Regions from separate parts of the Telluria sp. LT1R51-2 genome, predicted to be linked through region 2. Evidence: riboswitches for the same ligand, from Rfam matches in the RefSeq annotation. Region 2 holds a riboswitch; the other holds the start of a gene.
The links. Region 2 has a riboswitch for thiamine pyrophosphate ahead of thiC (phosphomethylpyrimidine synthase ThiC). Riboswitches for the same ligand answer to the same signal wherever they lie in the genome.
Positions count from the first base shown of each region.

Region 1: another riboswitch for thiamine pyrophosphate. It lies ahead of AC56LH_RS11350 (TonB-dependent siderophore receptor); the one in region 2 lies ahead of thiC (phosphomethylpyrimidine synthase ThiC).

Region 1 covers NZ_JCASIM010000001.1:2,593,646-2,608,097, reverse strand. Annotated here, with positions in the region: gene AC56LH_RS11395 (efflux RND transporter permease subunit) at 1-248, shown strand, start outside; gene AC56LH_RS11390 (efflux transporter outer membrane subunit) at 254-1,720, shown strand; gene AC56LH_RS11385 (HDOD domain-containing protein) at 1,767-2,729, shown strand; gene AC56LH_RS11380 (GGDEF domain-containing protein) at 2,731-4,038, opposite strand; gene AC56LH_RS11375 (S46 family peptidase) at 4,214-6,352, shown strand; gene pnuC (nicotinamide riboside transporter PnuC) at 6,368-6,961, shown strand; gene AC56LH_RS11365 (AAA family ATPase) at 6,964-7,488, shown strand; gene AC56LH_RS11360 (HDOD domain-containing protein) at 7,659-8,627, shown strand; gene AC56LH_RS11355 (hypothetical protein) at 8,774-9,073, shown strand; gene AC56LH_RS11350 (TonB-dependent siderophore receptor) at 9,400-11,529, opposite strand; TPP riboswitch at 11,613-11,710, opposite strand; gene AC56LH_RS11345 (DUF535 family protein) at 11,767-12,540, opposite strand; gene AC56LH_RS11340 (hypothetical protein) at 12,812-13,183, shown strand; gene AC56LH_RS11335 (glutathione S-transferase) at 13,277-13,990, shown strand; gene AC56LH_RS11330 (MFS transporter) at 13,996-14,452, opposite strand, start outside.
Region 2 covers NZ_JCASIM010000001.1:103,727-118,178, forward strand. Annotated here, with positions in the region: gene AC56LH_RS00495 (MBL fold metallo-hydrolase) at 1-228, shown strand, start outside; gene AC56LH_RS00500 (transglycosylase domain-containing protein) at 229-912, opposite strand; gene AC56LH_RS00505 (acyltransferase family protein) at 912-2,057, opposite strand; gene AC56LH_RS00510 (hypothetical protein) at 2,090-2,365, opposite strand; gene AC56LH_RS00515 (valine--tRNA ligase) at 2,640-5,438, opposite strand; gene AC56LH_RS00520 (hypothetical protein) at 5,685-7,799, shown strand; gene AC56LH_RS00525 (hypothetical protein) at 7,820-8,227, shown strand; TPP riboswitch at 8,284-8,396, shown strand; gene thiC (phosphomethylpyrimidine synthase ThiC) at 8,474-10,399, shown strand; gene thiS (sulfur carrier protein ThiS) at 10,400-10,603, shown strand; gene AC56LH_RS00540 (thiazole synthase) at 10,624-11,493, shown strand; gene AC56LH_RS00545 (bifunctional hydroxymethylpyrimidine kinase/phosphomethylpyrimidine kinase) at 11,490-12,233, shown strand; gene thiE (thiamine phosphate synthase) at 12,244-12,858, shown strand; gene AC56LH_RS00555 (ion channel) at 12,897-13,610, shown strand; gene AC56LH_RS00560 (GNAT family N-acetyltransferase) at 13,670-14,194, shown strand; gene AC56LH_RS00565 (metallophosphoesterase) at 14,189-14,452, opposite strand, start outside.

The DNA of each region.
Region 1 (14,452 bases), 2.5 Mb from region 2:
CCGCCGCGCTGGGCGCGTTGCCGCTGGCGATCGGCTTCGGCGAAGGCTCCGAACTGCGCCGGCCGCTGGGCATTGCCATCATCGGCGGCCTGGTCGCGAGTCAGCTCCTGACACTGCTTACCACGCCGGTCGTGTATGTCCTGCTCGACAAGCTGCGCACCCGCAAACCCGATGAACACGCGTTGACCCGCCACCCGCACGACGTCGATCCGACGCCGGGGACCGGTCCATCGCTCGCCAAACCATGATGCCCATGCAAATCTCTGCTTCCCTGCGCCTGACCGTCCTCGCACTGGCCCTCGGTCTTGGCGGCTGCGCCGTCGGCCCGGCCTACGAACGGCCTGCGGCGCTGCCTGCCGGTCCGCTGCCCGAATCGTACAAGGGCGTCAACGCGCCCTTGCCGGGCTGGGCGCCTGCCGCGCCCGCCGACACACTCGAACGCGGTCCCTGGTGGCAGCTGTTCAACGACCCGGAGCTCGATCGCCTGAGCCGCCAGGTCGAGGTGGCCAACCAGAACATCGCGGTCGCCGTGGCCAACTATGCCCAGGCGCGCTCGATCGTCGCGCAGCAGCGCGCATCGCTGTTCCCGGTGGTGTCGCTTGGCGCTGGCGGCGACCGTGCCGGCGGTGGCGGTAGTGGCGGCAGCGGCGACACCAACCGCGGCGCCGCCAGCGCCTACCGCCTGCAGATCGGCGCGAGCTGGGAGCCGGACGTGTTCGGCCGCCTGCGCACGGCGGTCGACGCGGCCGAAGCCAGTGCCCAGGCCAGCGCCGCCGACCTGGCCAGCGTGCGCCTTGCGGCGCTTGGCGAGCTGGCGATCAACTACTTCTCGCTGCGCCAGACGGACGCCCAGATCGGCATGCTCACGGCCACCATCGAGGGCTATGAACGCGTGCTCCAGATCACGTCAAACCGCTTCGCGGCCGGCGTCTCCGCGCGCTCGGACGTGCTGCAGGCGCAGACGCAGCTGGCCACGGCGCGCAGCGATGCGCTTGGCCTCGAGCGCTCGCGCGCCGAACTCGAACACGCGATCGCGGTGCTGGTCGGCCAGAGTCCGTCGAGCTTTGCGCTGGCAAGCACGCCATGGCAGGTCGTGGTGCCGGCCGTACCGGTGGGCGTGCCATCCACGCTGCTGCAGCGCCGGCCCGACATCGCTGCCGCCGAACGGAATGTGGCCGTGGCCAATGCCGACATCGGCATCGCCCGCTCGGCCTACTTCCCGACCTTCGGGCTGTCGGCTTCATATGGCAACAACACGAGCCGCGTGGGCGACCTGTTCTCACTGTCGAACGCGGCCTGGTCGTTCGGCCTGTCGGCGGCGCAGACGCTGTTCAATGCCGGCGCCACGCGCGCCAGCGTCGAAGGCGCCGAGGCGCGCCACCAGGCCACGGTGGCCAGCTACCGTCAGGTGGTCCTGACGGCGTTTGCCGATGTCGAGAACGGCCTGGCCGCCACCCGCGTGCTCGAGCAGCAGCAGCAGTTGCGGGTCGAAGCCGCCGAAGCTGCGGGCCTGGTCGAAGAGCAGATCCTGAACCGCTACAAAGCGGGGCAGGTGAGCTATACCGAGGTCGTGCAGGCGCAGGTCACGGCGCTCAATGCGCGGCGCCAGCTGGTGCAGGTGCAGGCCGACCGCCAGACGGCGGCCGTGTCGCTGATTCAGGCGCTGGGCGGTGGCTGGGTCGAGGGCAGCAACGCCAACGCACCGGCAATTGTCAATTGAGGCGCGCCAGGGCTTACAATGACGCATCCGAGGCCCGAGCGACTTTATGAAAAAATGGATTGACCGTATGCTGGGCGCCGACAAGACGCCAGCCGTGGACGTGAGCGAACCGCCGGCCGGTGAACCTGCGGCCGACCTGGCCGTGCAGGTCGATGGTGCGTATTACCGCTGGCTGACCGCATCGGCCGGTTACGAGGCCACACCCGACGTCGAAGAACACCTGCTGGACCTGGTGCGCACGCTGGCGCTCGATCCGAACGCGGCCAGCGGCTTGGTGCCCCGCATCCCCGAACTGATCCCGGAACTGTTGCGCGACCTGGCCGACGACGCCGTCTCGCAGGGCGCGCTCGCGCGCTCGGTCGAGCGCGACACGGTGCTGGTGGCCGAAGTAATCCGCGAAGCCAACAGCGCGTATTACCGCCCGCTGCAGCCCATCAAGTCGCTCGATGCCGCGTTGTTGATGCTCGGTCAGAACGGCCTGCGCATGCTGCTGGCCAGGATCGCGTTTCGCCCGCTGTTGCGCATGGCCGACACCGGCTTTGCACGCCACGCGGCGCCGCTCGTCTGGCATCAGGCCGAGAAGTGCGCGCTGGCGTCGAGCCTGATGGCGCCGGGCATGGCTGCCGGCGTGTTCGAAGCTTACCTGGCGGGGCTGATGCAGAACCTGGGCTTGCTGGTGGCGTTCCGCCTGGCCGAACGTGCAGCCGAAGCGGGCAAGATTCCCGGCTCGAGCGAATTCGGCGCCCGTTTGTTTGCCGTCAGCCGCGCTCTGTCGGCGTCGATCGCAGCGCATTGGGAGTTCCCGCCGGATGTCGTGCATGCGATCGCCAGTACCGGCACGCCGGCCGCATCGGCGCTGGGCCGGGCGCTGGAGCGGGGCGACCAGATCGCCAAGCTGCACGTGCTGATCGATGCCCATGTCGTCGCGGAGGACGACAACCTCGTCACCGATGGCCTGAACAGCTTCGAACGGCGCTGCCTGGGCAAGCTGGCCGACGTTCGAGGCTAGCTCAGGGCGCCGGGCAAATCCGGTTGCGCCCACCCTGTTTGGCCGTGTAGAGCATCGCATCGGCCTGCACGAACAGTTCGTTTTCGCTGCGCTGCGCCGGAAACGCCGCCAGGCCGCCGCTGAACGAAAAGTGCCGTTCATCGCCCGGCGCGACCTGAAACGCAATGGCCCCGAAGGCCGCCCGCAGCGCATCCAGGCGGGGCCAGGCCTGCGCCAGCGTGCAATCCCAGAACACCACCACGAATTCTTCGCCGCCAAAGCGGCTGAGCAGATCGCGCTCGCCCATCTGCGGCGCCAGGCACAGGCATAGCCGCTTGATGACGATGTCGCCGAAATGGTGGCCCCAGGTGTCGTTGATGGTCTTGAACTTGTCGATGTCGATGACGCCGAATGCCAATGGCTTGTCTTCCAGCGTGGCCTGGCGGATCAGGTCCTGTGTTTTACGCCGCAGCCCGACCTTGTTGAGGAGGCCCGTGGCGCGGTCCTTGCCGATCAGATCCTTGTTGACGCGGATCTTGGCCGCGCGGTTGGCCAGTTGCGCTTCGAGCATGCCCGAGCCGGTGTCGGGCAACACCGCATCGAAGCCATCGCCCAGTGCGCGCCGGGCCAGGGCGTCGTCCGGGCGGCGCTGCAACAGCACGATTTCGCGCACCGGATCGGCCTCGATATTCTTTTGCAGTACGCGCGCCAGGGCGTCCACCCGCAGGTAGTCACTGTCGGGGATCAGCACGAGGTCGGGCTGCAATGCCTTGACGCGCAGGTGCAATGTGCACGGGTCGGCGTGGTAGCTGACATCGATGCGCTGGTCGCGCAGCGCCGCGTCATCGAGGCTGCCGGGCAGGCCGAGCGTGACCAGTGTGACGGCGTCGCCCCGCTTGCTTTGCACGAACAGGTTGAACAGCTTGTCGACCAGCACATCGTTGGCGATCGGTTTTTCGGCATACGCCAGGCAATGGCTGTCGACCAGCCGCTGCTGCAGCAGGAAGCGGCTGCCCTGGCGGCTCGATTGCAGGTACACATAGCTGTGACCGGGCGGCAGACGCGCCAGCAATTCACCCAGCATCAGCGTCTTGCGCGCATCCTGCAGGTCGGCCTGCATATTGTGCAGGGTGTCGAGGTCGATCACGAACAGACTGAGGCCGCGATCGGCGTCGACGGCCGCGACATACTGCCCCAGCTCACTGAAGAAGCGGATGTCGAAATCGTATTTGTGGGCATGCAGCAGCAACTCTGCCCGGTTGTCCTTGATGAAGAAACTCTGGCACAGATACAGGACAGTATGTCGGTACAGTGGCGACTCGCTTGTCATGTTTGCATGCCTTCCCTGGATGCCTGTCTTGCAAAACGACAATATTACATCCTGCCAGACCAATATGACCGGGTGTTGACGCGACCGGTACGGCGGTCGCATCGCCATAAATCGCCACGGCCGGGATACAACGGCGATATACTCCCGCATTGCTTTTTTCATCCAGGGTGTTGTCTTGTTCAAATCGATTTTCCTGCCTGTCGCCCTCCTGGGCGCCGCGACCGCCGCCTTTGCCGACGAAGGCCAGTGGCAACCGCACCAGCTGCCGCAGCTCTCGTCCGAACTCAAGCGCATCGGCATCACGATGCCGGCTGCGAAGCTGGCCGACCTGAGCAAGCATCCGATGAGCGCCATGGTGTCGCTCGGCGGCTGCTCGGCGTCGTTCGTCTCGCCCGATGGCCTGGTGGTCACGAACCACCACTGCGCCTACGGCGCGATCCAGCGCAATTCGACCCCGGAGCAGAACTACATCGTCAATGGCTTTTTGGCCAAAACCCGCGCCGAAGAACTGCCGGGCGGCCCGAGCACGCTGATTTACGTGACCGAAAAGGTCGAGAACGTCACCAAGCGCGTGCTGGATGGCCTGAGCCCCACGCTGTCGGGCAGCGAGCGCCACGCGCTGGTGGCCGCACGCGTGAAGGCCTTGATCGCCGAATGCGAGACCGACAAATCGACGCGCTGCTCGGTGCCGGCGTTTCACCGCGGCCTGGAGTATTACCGCATCAAGCAGCTGATGATCCGTGACGTGCGTCTGGTGCACGCGCCGTCCGACCGCATCGGCAACTTCGGCGGGGACATCGACAACTACGAGTGGCCACGCCAGACGGGCGATTACTCGTTCCTGCGCGCCTACGTCGGCAAGGACGGCCGCCCGGCCGACCCGTCGCCGGACAACGTGCCATACCGCTCGAAGGACTTCCTGGTGGTGTCGGCTGAAGGCCTGAAGAACGGCGATCCGATCCTGCTGGCGGGCTACCCGGGCCGCACCAGCCGCTACAAGCTGCCAAGCGAGATCCGCTTCGCGCGCGACGTTGATTTCCCGGCCAAGGCAGCCACGATCACGGCCGATCTGGCCACTATCGCCGCCGCAACCCAGGGCAATCCGGCCTGGGACGTGCGCTACGCGAGCGTGGCCAAGAGCCTGAACAACGTGCTGAAAAAGACGCAGGGCCTGATGGACGGCTTCGCGCGCAAGGACATCGCCGCCATCAAGGACGTGCAGGACGCAGAGTTCCGCACCTGGCAGCAAAGTCACGCCGGCGCCAACAAGAACCTGCTGACCGAACTGGACGCCGTGATCGCCCGCGACATGGCGCTGCAACGCCAGGAAGCCGCCTGGAATGAGGCGACCCACAGCGACCTGCTCAAGAGCGCGCGCACGCTGTACCGCCTGGCTTTAGAGCGCCAGAAGCCGGACGCAGAGCGCGAAGGCGGCTACCAGGAACGCGACCTGTCGTTCATCAAGGCGCGCCTGACGCGGCTCGAGCAATCGTTCGTGCCAAGCGTGGACGAAGCGCGCTACAAGGCCGCGCTGGGCCGCTACGCGCGCATCGACGGCGCCGTGCGCCCGCAGGGCCTTGACGCACTGCTGCCGACCGAAGCGGCGCTGCCGGCAATGTACCGCAGCAGCGAGCTGGCCGACACCGCCAGGCGCCTGGCCTGGATCGGCAAGGACCCGCAGGCGTTCCGCACCTCGAACGATCCGTTCATCGCGCTGGCCGTGCGCCTGCACGACGCCGGCATGGCGCTGGAAAACGGGCGTAACGAGATCGACGGCAACCTGGAACGCGTGATTCCGCAATACATGGCGGCCGTGATCGCATTCAAGACGTCGCAGGGCAAGCCGGTCTACCCGGACGCGAACTCGACGCTGCGCGTGACCTACGGCACGGTGTCGCCGTACGCGCCGCGCGACGGCCTGCTGAAAGGGCCGTTCACGACCGTCGAAGGCATTCTTGAAAAAGAAACCGACAAGGATCCGTTCATCGTCCCGGCCGCGCTCAAGGGAGCCATCCAGGGCAAGCGCTACGGCGTGTTCAAGGACAAGGCGCTGGGCACCGTGCCGGTCAACTTCCTGTCGAGCGCCGACACCACGGGCGGCAATTCGGGGTCGGCCGTCATGAACGGGCGGGGCGAGCTGGTGGGCCTGAACTTCGATTCGACTTATGAATCGATCACCAAGGACTGGTACTTCGACACCGCCATCACGCGCGCGATCCACGTGGATATCCGCTACATGCTGTGGGTGATGAAAGAGGTCGATCATGCCGATAACCTGCTCAAGGAAATGACGATCAAGTATCCGAAGAAGTAATCCGGGTACGTCCGCATGAACGAACCCCTTGTCCTCGCCGGCCTGGTGACGTCACCGCTCGAACTGATCTCGTTCCTGCTGGCTGTCATCACGGTCGTGCTCAACATCCGCCAGAAGCACTGGGCCTGGCTGTTTTCGATCGTGTCGTCGGCCACCTACGCGGTGGTGTTCTTCGAGGCGCGGCTGTATGGCGACATGGGGCTGCAGTTCGTGTTCATCGGCGCGTCGATCTGGGGCTGGAGCATGTGGCTGCGCGGCGCCGGCAATGGGCCGCTGGTCGTCAAGCGCCTCAATCCCGGCACCCGCGCCTGGGTGCTGGTCGCCTGGTTTGCCGGCTTCGTGCTGCTCTCGACCTTCCTCGATCATTTCACCGACACCGACGTGCCGCACGCCGATGGCTTCCTCACCGCCGGCAGCCTGATGGGACAACTGCTCCTGGCGCGCAAGAAGCTCGAGAACTGGCACATCTGGATCGCGGTCGACATCCTGTATGTCGGCCTGTACGTCTACAAGGGCCTGATGCTCACGGCCGTACTGTATGGCGTGTTCGTGCTGCTGGCCATCGCTGGCCTGCGTGCCTGGTCTGCGCATGTGGAGCAGCGGGCGTGAAGATGCCCGTTGCCGGTGTGGCCCGGATTGCGATCCTGGGCGCCGAATCGTCGGGCAAGTCCACGCTGTCCGAAGCGCTGGCACGCCGCTATGACACGGTCTGGGTGCCGGAATACCTGCGCGAATTCGTCGAGGTTCAAGCCCGCGTGCCGCGCGAGGACGACCAGTTCGGCATCGCGCGCACGCAACTGGCACGCGAGGATGCAGCAGAGCGCGTCGCGCGGCGCTATCTGTTCTGTGACACGACGGCCCTGATGACGGCGTTGTACAGCCTGGTGTACTGGGGCAGGGTGGATGCGCAACTGGCGCAGCTCGCCGCGCGCCATGCCTACACCGTCACATTGGTGACGGCGCCCGACGGCCCGTGGGAGCCGGACGGCCTGCAGCGCGAATCGGAGGAGGTGCGCCAGATGGTGCACCGGATGCTGCTCGAGACGCTCACCGCGCGGGGCATCGCCTACACCATCCTGGCAGGCGACCTCCCGCAGCGCATGGCGCAAGTGGAACAGCTGCTCGCTGCGCCCTGATGATGCTTGCGGCACGCATGCCGTCTCATTGATTCCCGTCATGCGTAGGTTCAGCGCTGCGCCGTTATGCAAAGACACGGTGGATCGGCGGCAAATAGTTCGCTCGACCTGACTATTTGTTTCTTTGTGGCATTACAATATGCCACTTTCTGAACACGGGACGGGATGCGATGAAAAATTGGATTGGTCGTTTGCTGGGCGGCGCGGAGAAGGAACCCGTCGCGCCCGCAGCCGTCGGCGCAGCGCTGACGGGCGAAGACAGTCAAGCCATGGCGACCGAGGTCCACGCCACCTATTACCGCTGGCTGACGGCCAGCAGCCGCTGCGCGGCGTCACCCGAGCAGGAGGCCCAGATCCTGGACGAAGTGCGCTCGCTCGCCGCCGATCCTGTCTGTGCTTCCGGCCTCGTGCCACGCATCCCTGAACTGATCTCGCAGCTCCTGACTGCGCTGTCGGACGAGAACATCTCGACGGGCGCATTGTCGGCCCAGGTAGGGCGCGATCTGGTGCTGGTTGCCGAGGTCATCCGCGAAGCGAACAGCGCCTATTACCGCCCCGTGACGCCCATCGAAACGCTGGAAGGCGCCGTCACGATGCTCGGCCTGAACGGCTTGCGCATGCTGCTCGCGCGCATCGCGTTTCGCCCGCTGCTGCGCGTGACGACGCAGGGCGTGGCACGCAAGGTGGCGCCCGTCGTCTGGAAGCATGCCGAACGCTGCGCATTCGCTGCCAGCGTCATGGCGCCAGGCCTCTCGGCCGGCGTGTTCGAGTCCTATCTGGCGGGCCTGATGCACAACCTGGGATTGCAGGTGGCGTTCCAGGTGGCCGACCGCGTCTGCGAAGGCAAGGTACCCGGTTCCGGCGAATTCGGCATCGCGTTCTTTGCCGCCAGCCGCGAGCTGTCGGCGGTGATTGCCAGTCACTGGGATTTTCCGCCGGATGTCGTCAAGGCGATCGCGCATGCACATGAGCCGGAGGGTTCGCATCCGGCGCAGGCGCTGGCACTGGGGGACCGCATCGCGACGTTGCGCTTGCTGCTGGACGCTGGTGTGATCGGTGATGATGACCCGCTGGTGATGCAGGGGTTGAATGGGTTTGAGCGGCGGTGTTTAGGGAAGTTGCTGGAGTTGTCGGATTAGAGCGCCTGACAAAAACTATTTAGTTACTCAGCAGACAGCGGCCGATTACACTGACCTGTTCCGACTGTTCGTAACCGCCCGGCAGCGAACGAGTGAAGGCCCTCAATTGCCCAACATAGTCCGGCAACCAAACGAAGGAGTAACCTTTGAAGACGGTTATTTTGTACCCCGGCTCAGGTCGTTTTGCAGGAAAAACAAGCTTCGACTGGGCTAGTCCAATAGCAGGTAGCACCCATCGTTTCATTCTGTTCCTCGCGCAGAGCGACAGTGTCCCAGATCTCAATGCCGCCAAATGCGCAGTCGAGTTATTCGGGTTTTTGGAAGTTGAGTTGTGCGAAGGGCGTAAAATTGATGTTGAGAGCATGAATGATCCAAACATGGCAGCTTTCCGACGACACTACGAAGGTGCATTCGCCGAAGGAAGCTCGCTCGTCTGGTATCCGTAGCGGCCAACGTCCGTATATGATTTTGGTCGAAGCGACCTTTGCAAACCTGCATACCCTGCGGGCTGTGGCCAACTTTATTGTTGAAACCGACAGGTGCACGACATTTGCCGGCGCGGCGTGGCAAACACTATTTGCAAGGACAGCGTGCTGTGATTATTCTGTCTGATAGAAGGAATTGTGGCCGACTTTATTGTTAGTCGGCAGCAAGCCCTGGAACACGCAAGTTTTCCAGGGCTTCTTTTTCTCAACGCAAGTTTTTTCCAACGCGGAAGCGCCAAAAAGCAGCCGCGCTGGCCCTCAAATAAGCGGTGATCGATTCCTGAACATCAAAAATCAATCTGCGCCGACAGCCTGAACGTCCTCGGCGCCCCCGGCAGCAAATACCCACCCAGCGACTGCGTCACATCGCGCCAGTAGAACTTGTCGAACGCATTGTCCATCCGCGCCCGGATGATCGTGTTCAAACCGCCCGCGCGCAGCAGGTACGATGCGCCAAACCCGGCCACGTGGTACCCCGGCACCTTGACCCGGTTGGCCGGATCGAACACCTTGTTGCCCGAGTACTGCCACTGCGCGTCGAGCTTGAGCCCTGCCACCTGTGGCACCACGTATTCGACCCAGGCGGCCGTGCGCAATTCCGGCACATTGGTCACGCGCTTGCCTTCGGTGCTGGCGTCGCCCGTGTCCTTCTGGTCCGTATCGAGCGCCATCAGCGACAGGTTGTAGTTCAGGCCGGGCAGGGCGCGGCCCTGCGCCGACAGTTCAACACCGCGATGCGTCTGCTCGCCCGCGCGCACGAAGACATTGGCGGCGTTCGTGTATTCGAGGCCCTGGGTGATTTCGAAGAGGGCGCCGGACAAAGCCAGTTGCTCGTTCACATTGCGCTTGACGCCAAATTCGAACTGCTTCGAGCGGCTTGGCGAGAGCACCGTGTTCTGGTTGACCGTCTCCATCGGCGCGATGCCGCCGTATTGCAGGCCATGGCTGATCGAGCCGTACACGCGCCAGTCCGGCGCCGGCGCATAGACCAGCGCCACGTTCGGCAGCGCGAACGAGTCTTTCGATGTCACGCGCGCCTGGTCGATTTCTTCCAGCGCATCGAGCTTGAGCTGGACGTAGCGCACGCCGGCGTGCAGCGTCCAGGCCGGTGACAGGGTCAGGATGTCCTGCACAAACAGCGAACGTTCTTCGGTCGCGCGGCGTTCCATCACGGGGCCGGTGACGCGGCTGCTGTCCACCGGCGGCACGATCTGGTTCTGCCAGATATTGCTCGAGCCGACGTAGTCGTACACGTATTCGCCGAAACTGTCGTGGCGTTCGGCGTAGGCGCTGCCGAGCGTCAGTGCGTGGCGCACCGCGCCCGTGTCGAAGCGGCCCTGCAGCATCGCTTGCGCGCCCCATGGCGTCTTGCGCTCGCCGGTGCTCTGGAAGTCATACACGTCATAGTCGCCGTTCGAGCAATAGCCCGGATAGTAGCCATCACCCTCATTGCTGCAGCCGTACGGGAAAGCGGTGAAGTCGTCGCGCTTGAACCAGTGCTTGTTGGCGTTGACGGTCGCAGTCCAGGTGTCGCTGATGCGGTACTCGAAGCGCAGCCCAAGGTTGCTGCTGTCGGTGTCGACGGGGCGTGTCCATGGCTGGTCGTTGAGCAGCGTTTTCGCCGAGATCCCGGTGGGCAGGACTTCATTGCGCAGCAGCTGGTAGCCGGGGGCGGTGACCTGCTCCTTGTGCTGGTGGTCGACGTCGATCTGGAACAGCGCATCGGGCGACATCTGCCAGTCGAATGCGGCCGAGATGAACTGGCGCTTGCCGTCGGCGCCGCGCACGTACGATTTCAGGTCTTCTGCGGCCGCATTGATGCGGTAGCCGAAGCGGCGGTCGGCGAAGCGTCCGCCCAGGTCGACCGCGCCGTACACGGTGCCGCGTTCGCGCACTTCGACGGTGGCCGAGCGCAGCGGTGCATTGGTCGGGCGCTTGGTGACGAAGTTGAGCATGCCGCCCGGTGCTGCGACGCCGGCCTGCAGACCGGCCAGGCCGCGCAGGATTTCAATGCGCTCCTTGTTCTCGAGCGGGATTTGCGTGTCGCCCGAAATGGCGATCATGTCCTTGCGGTAGCTGGTCGCGTTGTCGAGCGTGAAGCCGCGCACCGAGAACTGCTCCGCGTAGCCGATGGCGTTGTAGGCGTCGCCGATCGACGCGTCGTAGCGGCTCGCATCGCTGACGCTGCGGATCGACAGATCCTGCATCTGGCCCTGGCCGATCGAGGTAATCGACGCCGGCGCGTCGAGCAGCTGCGTGTCGGCGAAACCGCCGACGCTGGCGCGGTCGAGCGCGATCCATTTGCTGCTGGTGACGACGACCGAGGGGATGGCGTCCTGCGCAAATGCAGCAGGCGTGACAACGAAGGCCTGCACGATGGCGCAGGCAAGTACTGGGTGCTTCAGAGTGAAGGTCATGGTGTGCTCGTGTTTGCGCGCCACAGAGGCGCGCCGCTTTGAAATCAAGCCGGAGCCAACGTGGGGGAAGGGCAAACGAACGGGAGGGCTGCTTTGCGCTTTCCTTCGCTGGCATTATCCAGATCAGGTACGAAGGGTATGTCTCACCCGGAACAACGTTCCAGGACCCCTAGCGAAGGCGCGAGTGTAGCACGGCGCTTGACGGCCGTGGTGAATCTGGCAAGCGTCGAGGTGGAATCAGGCTTGCGCGGTGGTGGGCGCTCTGGCCGCGGCCGCGGTCGTGGCGACGGGCGCCATATGGTGCAGCAGCGTGGTGCGCGCAGCCTCACCGATTGCGCGCCACTGATCGCGGCGCTGGGCGGCGCGCTTGCGGTGCTTCGATGGCATGTCGGCCAGCGGCTTGAGGTAGAACGGCAGCGTGATCTGGTAGTGGCGCGCATCGTATTCGGCGCCGCCGAGAATGCGCCAGAAGCCGTCGTAGCCGCTCTCGAAGGTCGCGTGCTGGTCAGCCTGATAGGCCGGGTGCGCGGTAGCGCGCAGTGCGAGCACGCGGTCGATGCCCAGCGCCTGTGCCGCGCCCTGCAGGGCAGCAAACGCGAAAAAGCTGGGCGAATTATTCGGGAACGCGCGTTCGAACGCATCGAAGGCCGGTCCGGCATCGCGCCACAGGCCGGCGTTGTGGGTCACCAGCGGCACGCTTGCCACCGGAAGCGCGAGCTGCGCACCGTCGGCCCAGTTCCAGGACAGGCGATGCAACACGGCGTCATTGGCGAGCAGCGTCAGGGTCAACCCATTCTGCGGCTCGTCGTGCTGCGCGGCGCGCAACTGCAGCGCGAACTGGCCATGTTCGCCGTCGTGCTGCCACAAGACCAGACCGGCGTTGCCATGCACCGCATCCCGGTATGCCCGGTTGAAGGTCGTGTCCTCGAAGCGGACGTGGGCATTCAGGGACTGGTGCTCGCGCCAGCGGCGCAGGGCGTGCCAGCCTTGGGTCAATCGCGCGAAAATCATCGAGCGCTCCATGGGGCAAAAAGTGGCGGGCGAACTTTATTAAATTAGTTCCTCAGTGCAATTATGTTCCCTATCGCCAACGTGTGCTTGGAGAAAGTTTAAGGATTCGTCAGGAACCAACACGATTGGGGGCAGTCGCCCTGTTGACAGGGTTTAGCGGCATGATGGGTGTTGCTCAATAACGACAATCGGGCGATGCCTGTGGCGCACCACGCGGGTCGCGTCATGTAGAACGCCTCGAATGCGGGGTCGCGATCCGGAGCAGGTCATAATGGCGGCACTCATTTATCAGCACGAAAGAACATCCATGACGCACAACCAGCCGCCGGAAGCCGCCCTCGCGCAGGGCCCTGGGACCGAGAACGACTCTGTCGACGACAGCGTGTCAGCTACTAACACCGCTGCGGAGATGGCGCAGTCCCGCAGCATGCACCGCACGGCGTCAAGTCGCGTCGTCGGTCAGGCATCGCGCGCTGCGACAGCCAAGACGGCCAAGAGCAAGGACAGCACGGGCATTCCGCAAAGGCCGAACGCCAGTCAGGTCTCGGCATGGAAGAAAGCAAACAAGGCCTCGATTGCCGAAACGGCGAAGCATTTCAACCTGCCGCCGACGATCGCCAAACGGTGGTGCGCAGTCGCCTGAATCGAGGGCAAGTCCGCATCGCCGGCGTACCGTGCTTCCCGGCCTTCCGGTTCGGTCTACCATGACTTTTCTCCATCAACAGGAAAGGCGATCATGGCGCATCCCTACCAACTGTATTACTGGCCGTCGATCCAGGGCCGCGGCGAATTCGTGCGCCTGGTGCTGGAGGAAGCGGGCGTCGACTATGTCGATGTGGCGCGTGGCGATGGTGGCGTCGACCAATTGATGGCTGCGCTCGAAGTCGGCGACCATCCTGCGTTCGCCCCGCCATTTCTGAAAGCGGGCGAACAGACCATCGGCCAGGTAGCCAACATCCTGCTGTACCTGGGTGAACAGCATGGTCTGGCGCCACGCACCGAGCCTGGCCGGCTCTGGGTCCACCAGCTGCAATTGACGATCGCCGACCTGGTCACCGAGGCGCACGACACGCATCATCCGATCGCCTCGATGCTGTACTACGAAGACCAGAAGCCCGAGGCCAAGCGCCGCGCGGCCGATTTTGTCGAGACGCGCATCCCCAAATTCATGGGCTATTTTGCGCGGCTGCTGGCAAATCCCGAGCCACGCGACTACCTTCTGGGCGAGCGCGTGAGCTACGCCGACCTGTCGCTGTTCCAGGTCATCGAGGGCTTGCGCTACGCATTCCCCAACGCGATGAAGAAGGTCGAGCAGGAGCATCCCGAGCTCACGGCCTTGCGCGACCGGGTGGCGGCGCGGCCGAAGATCGCGGCCTATCTGGCATCGCCGCGCCGCATTCCGTTCAACCAGGACGGCATCTTCCGTCGGTATCCCGAGCTGGACGCGTAAGCAGGTCAGTGCAGTGCGACCGTTGCGGCGGTTATGTCTTTTGCAGGCACGCCGTCGCGGCGATCGAGCCAGCCAGCCAGCGTCGTGAGCAGCAGGGCGCCCACGACCACCAGCGCGCCGATCCACGGCGTGGCCATCAGGCCGAGGTGCGCGACAATCAGGCCACCGCCCCAGGCGCCCAGCGCAATGCCGACATTGAAGGCGGCGATGTTCAGGCCAGAGGCCACATCGACGGCCTGCGGTGCATCGCGTTCGGCGCGCCGCACCACATACACTTGCAGGCCAGGCACGTTGCCGAAGGCGACCGCGCCCCAAGCCAGGACCGTGATCAGCACCAGCGGTTTGCTGGGCGCCGTAAACGCCAGCACCAGCAGCACCAGCGCCAGCAGCGCAAACACGATCTGCAGCGCGCGCACTGGCCCGAGGCGATCGGCCAGCTTGCCGCCCCAGATATTCCCGGCC
Region 2 (14,452 bases):
CAGCCGGAAGAAACGCTGCAGGCGTTTATCGACCTGAACGCAGCCTGGCTGCTGCCGATGCACAATGGGACATTCGACCTGGGGCTGCACCGCTGGCAAGAACCGCTCGACCGGATCGAGACGCTGGCCGACGAGCGCGGGATCAAGCTGACGACGCCGGAGATGGGCGAAGCTTTGAGCCTGACGCAGCCGCAGGCCGGCGGGCGCTGGTGGCATGGCCTCAAATGATCACGCGCCGCAGTGCGTCAATGTTGTATCGAACCAGCCCTGAGCCTTGCAGGTGCCCTGCACCAGCGCACGCACCCGTGCCACGCGCGTGGCATACACTGCGGGCTGCCTGACAGGATGGTACGCGTTGGGCGCCTTGATCATGGCGACCAGGCCAATGAATTCGTCTTCGCTGGTCTGTTCCAGCGACTTGCCGAGATAATTCCGGGACGCCGCTGACAAGCCCATGATCTGCGTGCCGTTGTGCGTTCCCAGATAGACACGGTTCGTGTAGAGCGCCAGTTGTCGCGTCTTGGACAGCCTGGCATCGAGCACCACGGCCATCGCATCACGGCCCAGATCGATCCGTTTGCAGCATGCGAAGACGCTGCGGTACAGCGCCTGCAACGCGCCGCCAGCCCCGCCCAGGTCCGCACCTTCGAGGTAGAGGTCGCGCGCGACCGCGCCCGAGATCGTCGCAAAGCCCTGGCCGCTGGTCAGGCTCACGCCGTGGTGGACAAAGAAGGCAGGATCTTCGACGCGCAGCAGGATCTGCGTCTGCCGCGCGGACAGGGGCGCGTCAGCGATTGCCGGCATGTGCGCAGTGACAGTGTCGAAGGATGCCCAGGCCCAGATGGCGACAAGGAGCAGATAGCCCGCCACCATCGCGGGCAGGATCGACAGCCAACGGGTTCGTCGTCGCATCACACGCCTTTGACAGGCGCCTGGCCCACGGATGGTCTGCGCTGCAAACCCAGATGCACGGCGCCGTGTTCGAGCAGGCGCGCCAGCGCGTAACAGCACAGCAGCACCGGCACATAGACGACAAAGGTCCAGGTTTGCACGTCGCCCAGAAGTGACCTGTACAGCCACTGCGTGGCAAGCACGATGAACATGTGGAACAGGTACAGCTCATAACTGAGGCTTCCCATGCGCGCCAGCCATCCTAGCCCGCGGCGCGGCGCAGGTGGCTGCGCGTGAAAGGCCAGCAGCAGCAGGCAGGCGCCAACGCACATCATGTACATGTTGGACTTGAACAGATGACGGTAGACCACGTCCGACCAGCCCAATGCCAGCACGAGGCACAACGCACCAGCCAGACCCATGATGCGGGCCCCTCGCTTGCCTGGCTGCCACCGGCGCGCCAGCAGTGCAGCGAGCACGCCCCAGGCCAGCGCCGCCATTCCGGGCAGGTATGCTTTTTCCCACCAGACCTCATCGCTCATCGGCACCAGCGAGCGCAGCGGTTGCAGTCCCAGCGCCAGCACGACGAGCATGCCGATCAGGACATGGCGCGGCAGCCACAGGCACAGCAGCGGAAAGCCCACGTAGAACACTTCTTCGATCGACAGCGACCACAGGACATCCCAGCCCGCCGGCGCCCAGCCAGTGCGGCCCTCGTACCAGTTGAAGGTGAACGTCAGCGCCGAACCGAGCAAGCCGGCCAGCGAGTGGCGGTCGGTCTCTGGCGCGAATCCCGGCACCTGGCACACGGCCAGCAGCGAGAGCAGCATCAGGGCCAGGCCGAGCAGGGGCAGGATGCGCCGCGCGCGGGCGCGGTAGAAGCGGCGCAGGTCGACCTGTCCAATGCCGCCATCGCGTTCGATGATGCGCAGCGTGATCAGAAAGCCCGACAACGTGAAGAAGATGAAGACTGCTTCGTAGCCGTTGAAGCTGATGGCGTCGAGCAGTCGCTTGGGCAGACACTCTCCCAGAAGACTCGGCCCTAGCGGCAGGCGAAACGGCAGGGCCAGATGGTGCACGATCACGAGCAGGATCGCCAGGCCACGCAGGCAATCGATGCCGACGTTGCGCCGCGCGGCATACCGGTGGGGAAGGGAAGTCGTCATGCGGTGCTTTCCAGGGTGATTGCTGCCATTGTCTACAGGGAGTGCTCCCATACCAGGCGCCAGGTTGCGCGCACCCGATACGTCGTTGCGCGCAGCAACGGCGCGTTGCCTTCGAACGTGCGCCGTTCGAGAAGGTCTTGCTGCAGCAGGTCCGAGGCCGACAGTCGCAGGCGCGATCTTGCATCAAGTTTCCACAGTGCGTAAAGGTCAAGCTGGCGTTTCATGCTGTTTGCATCGACGATCCATGCGCCGGCTCGTGCCGCCAGCCGGTCGATCGTGGCTTTGCCTTCTAATTCGATGCCACGCACGGTCGCCTTGCCTGCATTGACCGGTGTTGCGGTCCACGACTAAAAGCCAGGGTCAGGTCTGACATTCGGACACGAACTCGACAATTTAGTAGTCGGAACCAGCTGACACCGGGCCCTGCTAATGCCGGGCGGGAAGCCATTGCAAGTAGTTAGGGCTGAGGTCGTGTCCGAATGTCAGACCTGACCCCGGCTGTGCTGATTTTATGGATTAAAGTAAGCAGAGCAGAAACAAAAAACGCGGCCGAGGCCGCGTTTTCTTTGGGGGATGGCTGCTTTACGCCGCTGCCAGTTTTTCCAGCTGCTCCTGCATCTTGCTGAGCGTGGCCGAGAAGTTTGCCACGCGTTCCTGCTCTTGTGCCACGACGGCGGCCGGGGCGCGGGCAACGAAGCTCTCGTTCGACAGCTTGCCGTTGGCCCTGGCGATTTCGCCGGCCACGCGCGCGATCTCCTTCGACAGGCGCTCGCGTTCGGCGGCGACGTCGATCTCGACCTTGAGCATCAGCTTGGTGGTGCCGACGATCGACACGGCCGCTGGCGATTCCGGCAGCGCGTCGACGATCTGCACTTCGGCCAGTTTGCCCAGCAGCTGGATGTACGGTGCGAACACCGCCATGTCAGCGCGCCCGGTGTCGCTCGACGGTTCGACAATCAGCGGCACGCGCAGCGACGGCGCCAGCGACATCTCGCCGCGCAGGTTGCGGGTGGCGTCCACCAGCGCTTTCAACTGCTCCATCCAGGCTTCGGCGCCTTCGTCGATCTGCGTCGCATCGGCCTGCGGATACGGTTGCAGCATGATCGTCGGCCCGGTCTTGCCGCTAAGGGGCGCGATGCTCTGCCACAGTGCTTCGGTCACGAACGGGATGATCGGATGCGCCAGGCGCAGGATCACTTCCAGCACGCGCAGCAGCGTATGGCGTGTCGCGCGTTGCTGCGCTTCGGTGCCTTGCTGGACCTGGACTTTCGATACCTCGAGGTACCAGTCGCAGTATTCGTCCCAGACGAACTTGTAGATGCTGTTGGCGATATTGTCGAAGCGGTAGTCGGCAAAGCCCTTCGCCACATCCTGCTCGACGCGGTTCATCAGCGAGATGATCCAGCGATCGGCCTGGGATAAATCTTCAGGCAATGGCGCGCTGCAATCCTTGCCTTCCGTGTTCATCATCACGAAGCGGGTCGCGTTCCACAGCTTGTTGCAGAAGTTGCGGTAGCCTTCGGCGCGGCCCAGGTCGAAGTTGATGTTGCGGCCCAGCGACGCGTAGCTTGCCATCGTGAAGCGTACGGCGTCAGTGCCGAACGCCGGGATGCCATCCGGGAATTCGCGGCGCGTGGCCTTGCCGATTTTCTCGGCGGCGCGCGGGTCCATCAGGCCCGTGGTGCGCTTGGCCACCAGCGTCTCGACGTCGATACCGTCGATCAGGTCGATCGGGTCGAGCGTGTTGCCCTTCGACTTCGACATCTTCTGGCCCTGCGAATCGCGCACCAGGCCGTGCACGTAGACCGTCTCGAACGGCACCTTGCCGGTGAAGTGCGCGGTCATCATGACCATGCGCGCCACCCAGAAGAAGATGATGTCGAAGCCCGTGACCAGCACCGACGACGGCAGGAACATCTTCATATCGGGCGTTTCTTCGGGCCAGCCCATGGTCGAGAAGGGCACCAGCGCCGACGAGAACCACGTGTCGAGCACGTCGTCGTCGCGGCGCAGGGCGCCGGTGATGCCGGCAGCTGCGGCCTTGGCCTGCGCCTCGGCTTCATCGCGCGCGACGACGATCTGGCCGTCTTCGGCGAACCAGGCCGGAATGCGGTGGCCCCACCACAGCTGGCGCGAGATGCACCAGTCCTGGATGTTGCCCAGCCACTGGTTGTAGGTCGTGCTCCAGTTGTCGGGCACGAACTTGATCTCGCCGCTGGCGACTTTTTCGAGTGCCACGTCGGTGATCGACTTGCCCGGATTGAACGTGCCTTCCGGCGCCGGCTTGGTCATTGCGACGAACCACTGGTCGGTGAGCATTGGCTCGATCACGACGTTGGTGCGGTCGCCCCGCGGAACCATCAGCTTGTGCGGCTTGATCTGTTCCATCAGGCCGAGCGCTTCGAGGTCGGCAACGATCTGCTTGCGCGCGGCGAAGCGGTCCAGCCCCTGGTACTGGGCAGAGCCGTTTTCGTTGATCTTGGCGTCGAGCGTAAAAATGCTGATCGGCGCGAGGCCGGCGCGCTGGCCGACTGCGTAATCGTTGAAGTCGTGGGCCGGCGTGATCTTCACGCAGCCGGTGCCGAATTCCTTGTCGACGTAGCTGTCGGCGATGATCGGGATTTCGCGGCCGGTCAATGGCAGCGTCAGCGTCTTGCCGTGCAAATGCAGGTAGCGTTCATCGGTCGGGTCGACCGCGACCGCGACGTCGCCCAGCATCGTTTCAGGGCGCGTGGTGGCGACTGTCAGGTGGCCGCTGCCGTCGGTGAGCGGGTACTGGATGTACCACATGAAGCCGTCTTCTTCCTGCGAGTCGACTTCAAGGTCGGACACGGCCGTGCCCAGCACCGGGTCCCAGTTCACCAGGCGCTTGCCGCGGTAGATCAGGCCCTGCTCGTACAGGCGCACGAAGACTTCGACGACCGATTTCGAGCGCGGCTCGTCCATCGTGAAGTATTCGCGCTGCCAGTCGGGCGACGTGCCCAGGCGGCGCATCTGGCCGGTGATCGTGCTGCCCGATTTTTCTTTCCACTCCCAGACTTTTTCGAGGAACGCGTCGCGGCCCAGGTCATGGCGCGAGATCTTTTGCGCGTCCAGCTGGCGCTCGACGACGATCTGCGTGGCGATGCCGGCGTGGTCGGTGCCCGGAACCCATGCGGTGTTGTAGCCGCGCATGCGGTAGTAGCGCGTCAGGCCATCCATGATCGTCTGGTTGAACGCGTGGCCCATGTGCAGGGTGCCGGTGACGTTCGGCGGCGGCAGCTGGGTGCTGAAGGAGGGCTTGCCCTCGTCCATGGTCGCGGCAAAGTAGCCGCGCTGTTCCCACTCGGCGCGCCAGAACTGTTCAATATCGGCTGGCTCGAAAGACTTGGCTAATTCCATGATGTGGTCGTGTGTGAATTTTGCGAAAGAAACCATTATAGGTCACCTTCCAGCGCCAGCCTATCCTGGCAACGTCGCTGAATTGCCAGTCGTTGTCCAGCTCGTTTGAATCCTTCTTTGTTTGACCGGGCTCCTTGATCTACCTCCAAATGTGCAAGTGATTCCTCTGAATATCTGCAGTCTCGACGAACCATCACCCCCACTCCACTGGTCGAACGAGGGCTTTTTGACCATGAGGAGAACACCATGTCACAACTCGACCCAACCGGGATCGACAATGCAAACGAGGACGCCATCGGCGACACCGGTGTGATGACCTATGAAGAAGTATCCGGGCTGTCCAATGGCGATTTGGGGATTCCCGAGCCATACGACACCGGGCCCACCGGCGCTGCGCCCGGGATTGCTGCGGGGCCGGGCATCGCGCCTGCCCCGCAGGTGCCCTTGCCGATCCCCTCGCTTCCCATCCCGTCCATACCGGCCATCAAGAAGGCGGTCAGCGGTTGCTACGCCAGTTCGCTGGGCAGCTTCCAGCTCGACCTGCGGGTCGACGTCGACCGCAACCGGCCGATGCGCCGCGTCAGCGGCGACTTTTACCAGACCAGCGGCAAGACCAAGTCGTACTTCGGCTCGTTCGTGGTCGACAGCCCGACCGTGACGGTGTCGACCACCCGCATCGTCGTCAAGGGCATGGGCCGCTTCACGTTCTCGGCCGGGGCGCCCGTGATCCAGGTGACGATCCCGCGCGTCAACATCTTCCAGCCGCAGGCCGCGGCCACGCTGCAGTTCTTCACGGTTAACAATACGCCGGGCGCGTCCTACCATTGCCCGTTCTCGTCGCTGCATTTCCGCACCGTGCGCATCGAAACCGACAGCGTGTCCGATGTGAAGACCACGCCGTTTTCCAGCTACAACACGGGCTCACTGCCTTCGGGCGGCAGCGCCCGCACGGTCAGCGTGGTCAGTGCCTTTGGTGAAGCGGGCATTGGCATGGTGCCCACCGCCGGCAACAATGTCATCGATGTGGGCGCGGCCGGGGCCAATGCCACCTGGAGCAATGCCGAGCTGCACGCGTCGATGCAGCAGCATTTTTCCCTGTGGGGCGACCTGCAGCAGTGGTGCGTATGGCAGCTGGTGGCGCAGCAGCATGACTTCGGCACGGACCTGTACGGCATCATGTTCGACCAGCAGGGCAAGCAGCGCCAGGGCTGCGCCGTGTTTCACGCCGGGATCGGCGGTATCACGGCCGAGCAACACCGGCTGCAGCTCTACACCTACGTGCACGAACTGGGGCATTGCTTCAACCTGATGCACTCGTGGCAGAAATCGTATGCCAACCCGCCCAAGCCAAACCGTCCCGAAGCGCTGTCGTGGATGAACTACCCGTGGTACTACCCGAATGGCAACGCGCCCGGCTTCTGGAGCAGCTTCGACTTCCGCTTCGACGACGAAGAGCTGATCCACCTGCGCCACGGTTTCCGCAACGACGTCATCATGGGCGGCAACAACTTCATGAGCGGCGCCTCGCTTGGCCGTGACGTGATGGCCGATCCGATCTCGGACGAATCCGGCCTGGTGCTCGATATATCGACCCACCAGCGCAGCTTCGCGTTGGGCGAGCCGGTGGTGCTCGAACTCAAGCTGCGCGCCACCGACACGCGCGGGCGCCGCGCCCATACCTGGCTGCATCCGAACTATGGGCTGGTGAAGGTCATCATCGAACAACCAGGCGGCAAGGTCTGCGCCTACGAGCCGATGATCGATCACCTGGTCGGCGAACGCCAGACCATGCTCGGGGTGGACAACCCGGTCCAGGACAGCGCCTATATCGGCTATGGTAAGGATGGTTTCTATTTTGACCGGCCGGGCCAGTATCGGGTGCGGGCCGCGTATGCGGCGCTCGACGGATCGCAAGTGCTGTCCGATATCCTGACAGTGCGCGTGCGCTATCCGGTCAGTACCGACGACAACGTGCTGGCCGACCTGTTCATGGGTGAAGACCAGGGCGCACTGTTGTATCTGCAGGGGTCGGATAACACAACGCTGCGCTCGGGTAACGCCGCCTTCGACGAGGTCCTCGACCGCTTCGACATGCATCCGATGGCCGCCTATGTGCGCATGGTCAAGGGCGTCAATGCCGCACGTGCGTTCAAGACAGTGAATGCGGGCGAGGGCAAGCCGCTGTTCGTGCGCGCCGCGTGTCTCGACGAGAGCGTTGCATTGCTTTCGAGCGCCGCGCAGGCCAAGGTACTCGATCCGGTGTCCCAGGGCGATTTGCTCACTTGTTTGGCCACGGTGCAGGGCGGTTCTGCGGCGACCGGCGTGACCGGACCGGGCGCGCGGCCGCACCGCAAGGCATGATCCATGCTGGATCGCAGGGGATGCGCCGCGCAATCGGGCTGGTCGTGCTGGCGTTACTCTGTTCCGGACAAGCCTGCTCTTCAGGCGGCTTGTCCGGCAAACCTGTTGCAGTCAATGGAAAGGCGAGGCAAGCGATGACGTTACGCGTGAGGTTGGGCGAGGGATTTCAAGACAATACGGTCAGCGTGCGGGTCGACGGCAAGCAGGTCTATGACCGGCCGAACGTGAGTACCGACCTGACGATTTCGCGGGCGGATTCGTTCGACGTGGCGGTCGACGGGGCCAGCGTGCAGCTCGAGGTGGCGGTACAGGGCGGGCCGACGGTCCGCCGTGTGGTCGAGCCGGCGCAGACGCCGTTCGTTGAAGTGCGTTTCATCGACGGCGCCTTGCATTTGCTGCCGTTGCCGGCCGAGCCGCCGATGTTGTAACCATGATGCCCATTCAATATTTGTTCGGCTATAATCCACCCGCTGCCATCACTGGCAGCAAACGCTAGGGGTCCTGCGCGTCGTTACTGTTGAAACGATGCGTGGGTGAGAAATACCCTCCGAACCTGATCTGGATAATGCCAGCGAAGGGAAGCAGCCGAATAGTGCGGCCGTGCGCAGTCTTGCGCCCGACCTTGCCGCACCCGGTAACTCCTTTGCTGGCTCTCATGCACGCAAGGGAGCCACATGAACGCACCGCCGAAGTCTTCGCAACTGTTCGATGCCGCCACCGCCACGGTGGACCAGGCAGCCATCGCATCGCTACCAAACTCCCGCAAGGTCTATATCGAAGGCAGCCGGCCCGATATCCGCGTGCCGATGCGCGCGATCAGCCAGTCGGCCACGTCCGACAGTTTTGGCGGCGAACCCAATCCGCCGCTGTTCGTCTACGACACGTCGGGGCCGTACACCGAACCGGCCACCGCGATCGATATCCGCAGCGGCCTGGCGCCAATGCGCCAACCTTGGATCGACGGGCGCGGCGACACCGAGCAACTGGCTGGGCCATCGTCGCAGTATGGCCAGCAGCGGCTGAGCGATCCGGCCTTGAGCGCGCTGCGCTTCGATCTGCAGCGCGCGCCCCGTCGCGCCAGGAGCGGTGCCAACGTCACGCAGATGCACTACGCGCGCCAGGGCATCATCACACCCGAAATGGAATTCATCGCGCTGCGCGAAAACATGCAGCGCAAGGAATACCTCGCGTCGCTGCATGCGTCCGGCCCGATGGGCAAGCGGGTCGCCGACCTGATGGGGCGCCAGCATCCGGGCCAGTCGTTCGGCGCCAGCATCCCCGCCGAGATCACGCCGGAATTCGTGCGCTCGGAAGTCGCGCGCGGGCGCGCCGTCATCCCGCTCAATATCAACCACCCTGAAATCGAGCCGATGATCATCGGCCGCAATTTCCTGGTCAAGGTCAATGCTAATATCGGCAATTCGGCCGTGACCTCGTCGATTGGCGAGGAAGTCGAAAAGATGACCTGGGCGATCCGCTGGGGCGCCGACACGGTGATGGACCTGTCCACCGGCAAGCATATCCACGAAACGCGCGAATGGATTCTCCGTAACAGCCCGGTCCCGATCGGCACGGTGCCGATCTACCAGGCACTGGAAAAGGTCAATGGCAAGGCCGAGGACCTGACCTGGGAGATTTTCCGCGACACGCTGATCGAACAGGCCGAGCAGGGCGTCGACTACTTCACGATCCACGCCGGCGTGCTGCTGCGCTATGTGCCGATGACGGCCAATCGCCTGACGGGCATCGTCTCGCGTGGCGGCTCGATCATGGCCAAGTGGTGCCTGGCGCACCACCGCGAATCGTTCCTGTACACCCACTTCGAAGACATCTGCGCCATCATGAAGGCGTACGACGTGACGTTCAGCCTGGGCGATGGCCTGCGTCCCGGTTCGATCTACGACGCCAATGACGAAGCGCAGCTGGCCGAACTGAAAACGCTGGGCGAACTCACGCAGATCGCGTGGAAGCACGACGTGCAGACGATCATCGAAGGCCCCGGCCACGTGCCGCTGCACCTGATCAAAGAGAACATGGACCTGCAGCTCGAGCAGTGCCATGAAGCGCCGTTCTACACGCTCGGGCCGCTCACGACCGACATCGCACCCGGGTACGACCACATCACGTCCGGCATCGGCGCGGCCACCATTGGCTGGTACGGCACGGCAATGCTGTGCTACGTGACGCCCAAGGAGCACCTGGGCCTGCCCGACAAGCAGGATGTCAAGGACGGCATCATCACGTACAAGATCGCCGCCCATGCGGCCGACCTGGCCAAGGGCCATCCGGGCGCGCAGCTGCGCGACAACGCGCTGTCGAAGGCGCGCTTCGAATTCCGCTGGGACGACCAGTTCAACCTGGGCCTGGATCCCGACAAGGCGCGCGAATTCCACGACGAGACGCTGCCCAAGGATTCGGCCAAGGTGGCCCATTTCTGCTCGATGTGCGGCCCGCATTTCTGCTCGATGAAGATCACCCAGGAAGTGCGCGCCTATGCCGCCGCCAATGGCGTGCAGGGCGAAACAGCCCTGCAGCAGGGGATGCAGGAAAAAGCGATCGAGTTCGTGCGCGACGGCGCCCGGCTGTACCGGGAGGTCTGAATGACGTCCATCGAAGTCAATGGCGCGCCGTGCGGCGTGCCGCCGGGCCAGACACTCGCCGGCCTGCTCGAACAGCTGGACCTGAGCGGGCAGGGCATGGCGCTGGCCGTCAACCGCGAGGTGGTGCCGCGCCAGCAGTGGCCGACGCGCCGCCTGCAGGCGCAGGACCGGGTCGATATCGTGCGCGCCATCGGTGGCGGCTAAAGGAGAACAGGATGAATGTCATGAACCAACTCGTGCAGCAAAACATGCAACAAAACACGCAATCAGACGTACAGCAAGCGCTACAACCAGAAGCACAACCAGACGCACAACGCGACCTGCTCACCATCGCCGGGCGTGCCTACCACTCGCGCCTGCTGGTGGGCAGCGGCAAATACCGCGATCTGGCGCAAACGCGCGAGGCCACGCTGGCGGCCGGCGCCGAGATCATCACGGTGGCGATCCGCCGCGTCAACATCGGCCAGGATCCGAACGCGCCCAGCCTGCTCGACGTGCTGCCGCCGTCGGAGTTCACCATCCTGCCCAACACGGCCGGCTGCTTCAATGCGAAGGACGCGGTCTACACGCTGCAGATGGCGCGCGAGCTGCTGGGCGGGCGCAACCTCGTCAAGCTCGAAGTGCTGGGCGACGCCACCACGCTGTTCCCGCACATGCCCGAAACCCTCAAGGCGGCCGAAACGCTGGTGCGCGACGGCTTCGACGTGATGGTCTATTGCAGCGACGATCCGATCCAGGCCCGGATCCTGCAGGAGATCGGCTGCGTGGCCGTGATGCCGCTGGCGTCACTGATCGGCTCGGGGATGGGCATCCTCAATCCGTGGAACCTGTCGCTGATCATCGAGCAGGCCACGGTGCCGGTGCTGGTCGACGCTGGCGTGGGCACGGCGTCGGATGCGGCGATTGCGATGGAACTCGGCTGCGACGGCGTGCTGATGAACACCGCGATTGCCGGCGCGCGCGACCCGGTGCGCATGGCGCGCGCGATGAAGCATGCGGTGCTGGCCGGGCGCGATGCCTATCTGGCGGGGCGCATGCCCAAGCGTTTCGCGGCCTCGCCATCGTCGCCGGTCGAGGGCAAAGTCACCCCATGACACCCTGCGTGCTGGTCTTCGCCGGGCTGGACCCCTGCGGCGGCGCGGGCCTGGCGGCCGACATCCTGGCCATTGCCGCGCAGGGCGCCCACGCGCTCCCGGTGGCCACGGCGCTGACCTGCCAGGACAACAACCGCGTGTTCGACGCGCACCCGGTCGACGCCGGCCTGGTCACGCGCCAGGCCGCGCCGCTGGTTGCGGCTTTCGACATTCGCGCCGTCAAGCTGGGCATCCCCGGCAACGCGGCCAATGCGGCGGCAATCGCGGCCATCATCCGTGACCTGCGCATGCGGCAACCCGATCTGCCGGTGGTGCTCGATCCGGTGCTGGCCAGCGGCCATGGCGATGCGCTGGGGCGGGACAGTGCCAGCGCCGCCTTGGTCGATTTGCTGACGCTGGCGACGATCGTGCTCCCCAACCTGCCAGAGTGCGCTGCGCTGGACATGCCAGGCACGGTGCAGATGCTCGTCACGGGCGGCCATGCGCCGGGCGACACGGTGATCAACCGCTGGCTGCAGGACGGTCAAGTGTTGCGCGAGTGGCACTGGCCGCGCCTGCCAGACACCTACCACGGCAGCGGCTGCACGCTGGCCGCCGCACTGGCGGCGCGCGTGGCGCTGGGCGAGTCGATGGCCATCGCCCTCGAGCGCGCCCAGGCCTACACACACGCCACGCTGGCACAATCGTTCGCGATCGCGCCGGGCCAGCGCATCCCGCGCCGCCTGCCTCAACCACATTGAAGGAGCCACCATGCAAGGCCTGTATCTCGTCACACCGAACTGGAACGACACCGAGCGGCTGCTGGCCGCCACCGATGCCGCACTGAGCGCCGGCGCCGCGCTGGTGCAATACCGGCACAAGGAGGCAGACGCGCGCCTGCGCCTCGAACAGGCCACGGCGCTGCTGGCGTTGTGCCGCCGCCACGGCTGCCCGCTCGTCATCAATGACCATCTCGACCTGTGCCAGGCGATCGATGCCGATGGCGTGCACCTGGGCCATACCGATCAGGCGCTTGCCGCTGCCCGCGCGCTGCTGGGCCCGGACAAGATCGTCGGGGCCTCGTGCTATGGCGACCTGGCGCTGGCGCGCGCCGCGCGCAACGCCGGTGCCAGCTACCTTGCCTTTGGCGGCTTCTATCCGTCCCCGGTGAAAAAATACACGTTCGTGACGCCGCCGGCACTGCTCGACCAGGCGCGCGCCGAGTTCACGCTGCCGCTTGTCGTCATCGGCGGCATGACACCGGCCAATGCGGCGCCACTGGTCGCGCGGGGTGCCGACATGGTCGCGGCGATCACCAGCGTGTACGGCGCGGCTGACCCGCACACGGCCGCGCACGCATTCGGGAGCCTGTTTTCGGCCGGCTGAACCTACAATGGCAGTACTTACGACTTTGTCCTGCCGCCATGATCGCTCCACGCCTGTTCATCCACACCCGCCGCCATCCGTCCGCCATCCTGCTGCTGGTGCAGCTGCTCGGCATGCTGTCGTACCCGTTCATCGAAGGCACGCGCGCCGGCCAGGTGGCGTTCAACTGCTTCGGTATCGTGGTGCTGGCGTTTGCCATCCGCATGGTGCGGCGTACGCCCGGCGAGGTGCGCGTGAGCTGGGCGCTGGCGGTGCCGATCATCGCGCTGCTGCTGGCGCAGATTCTGCTCGGCTACAACCATCTGCTGGCCTGGTCGTCCGGGCTGGAGGCCCTGTTCTACTTTTACGCGGCCGGCAGTCTGATTGCCTACATGATGGAAGACGAACGGGCCACGACCGACGAGCTGTTCGCAGCCGGCGCCACGTTCACGCTGCTGGCCTGGGCCTTCACCCACATGTACATCCTGCTGCAGGAGGTCCAGCCCGGCACCTTTGCCGCCGCTGTCAACGCGGGCGCGCCGCGTACCTGGACCGAACTCAATTACCTGAGCTTTGCGCTGCTCTCGAGCACGGGCATTGGCGACGTGATTCCGCTGACCCCACCGGCGCGGGCGCTGGCCAGTGTCGAGATGCTGGTCGGTCTGATGTACCTGGCCGTGGTCGTGGCACGGCTGATCGCCTTCACGACACGCAACCGGATCGAAGTGGGCCGCGCACGCAAGCGCAAGCTGGAAGAGTGGGAGCAGGATTGAGCGACACGACAGAGATTGCTTGCTAGAATCGTTCTCCAACGACCAACAGGAGCACGTGCATGGCGCACCAACTGGCTGCTTTCACGATTCGCCATTGTTCACCCAACGAATGGCCGGCCTACCGCGCGCTCCGTCTGCGCGCGCTGGAAGACGCCCCCGACGCTTTTGGCAGCACCCTGGCCGACGAATCCCCGCGGCCGCCCGAAGAATGGGCGGCGCGCCTGACCCGTGCGGCCACGTCCGGCATCGACCATCCACTCGTGGCCCACGTCGCTGGCCAACCCGCCGGGCTAGCCTGGGCGAAGGTTGACGCGGACGACCCGGCCCTCGTGAACCTGTTTCAGATGTGGGTGGCGCCCGAGGCACGCGGGCAGGGTGTGGCCGCGGGCTTGCTGGCCGAAGCGGTGCACTGGGCGCAGGCGCGCGGTGCCACTGCGATGCAGCTTGGTGTCAATTGCGCCAACGATGGGGCAGTGCGCCTGTACACGCGCGCCGGGTTCGTCGCCACGGGATGGCAAGAGCCGATGCGGCCCGGGTCGGATCAGGTCGAGCAGCGCATGCGGCTGGTCATTGCAGGATCATGAACGGGCAGTCTGACGCCGCAGCGTGATCCGCGTCAGTTCGGACGGCACGCCCAGGCGCAGCGCGAACCCCGGCCACAATGCGGTGCCGTTGTTCAGGTACAGCGTCATTCCATCGACATCGTAGCGGCCCGACACGAAGCCGTTGTTGGCGCGCGCCACTACCCGATCGAGCCCGACGATCATCCCGCCGTGGGTGTGGCCGGATAGTTGCAGCGCCACGCCGCGGCTGGCGGCGTGGCGGGCATTGCGCGGCTGGTG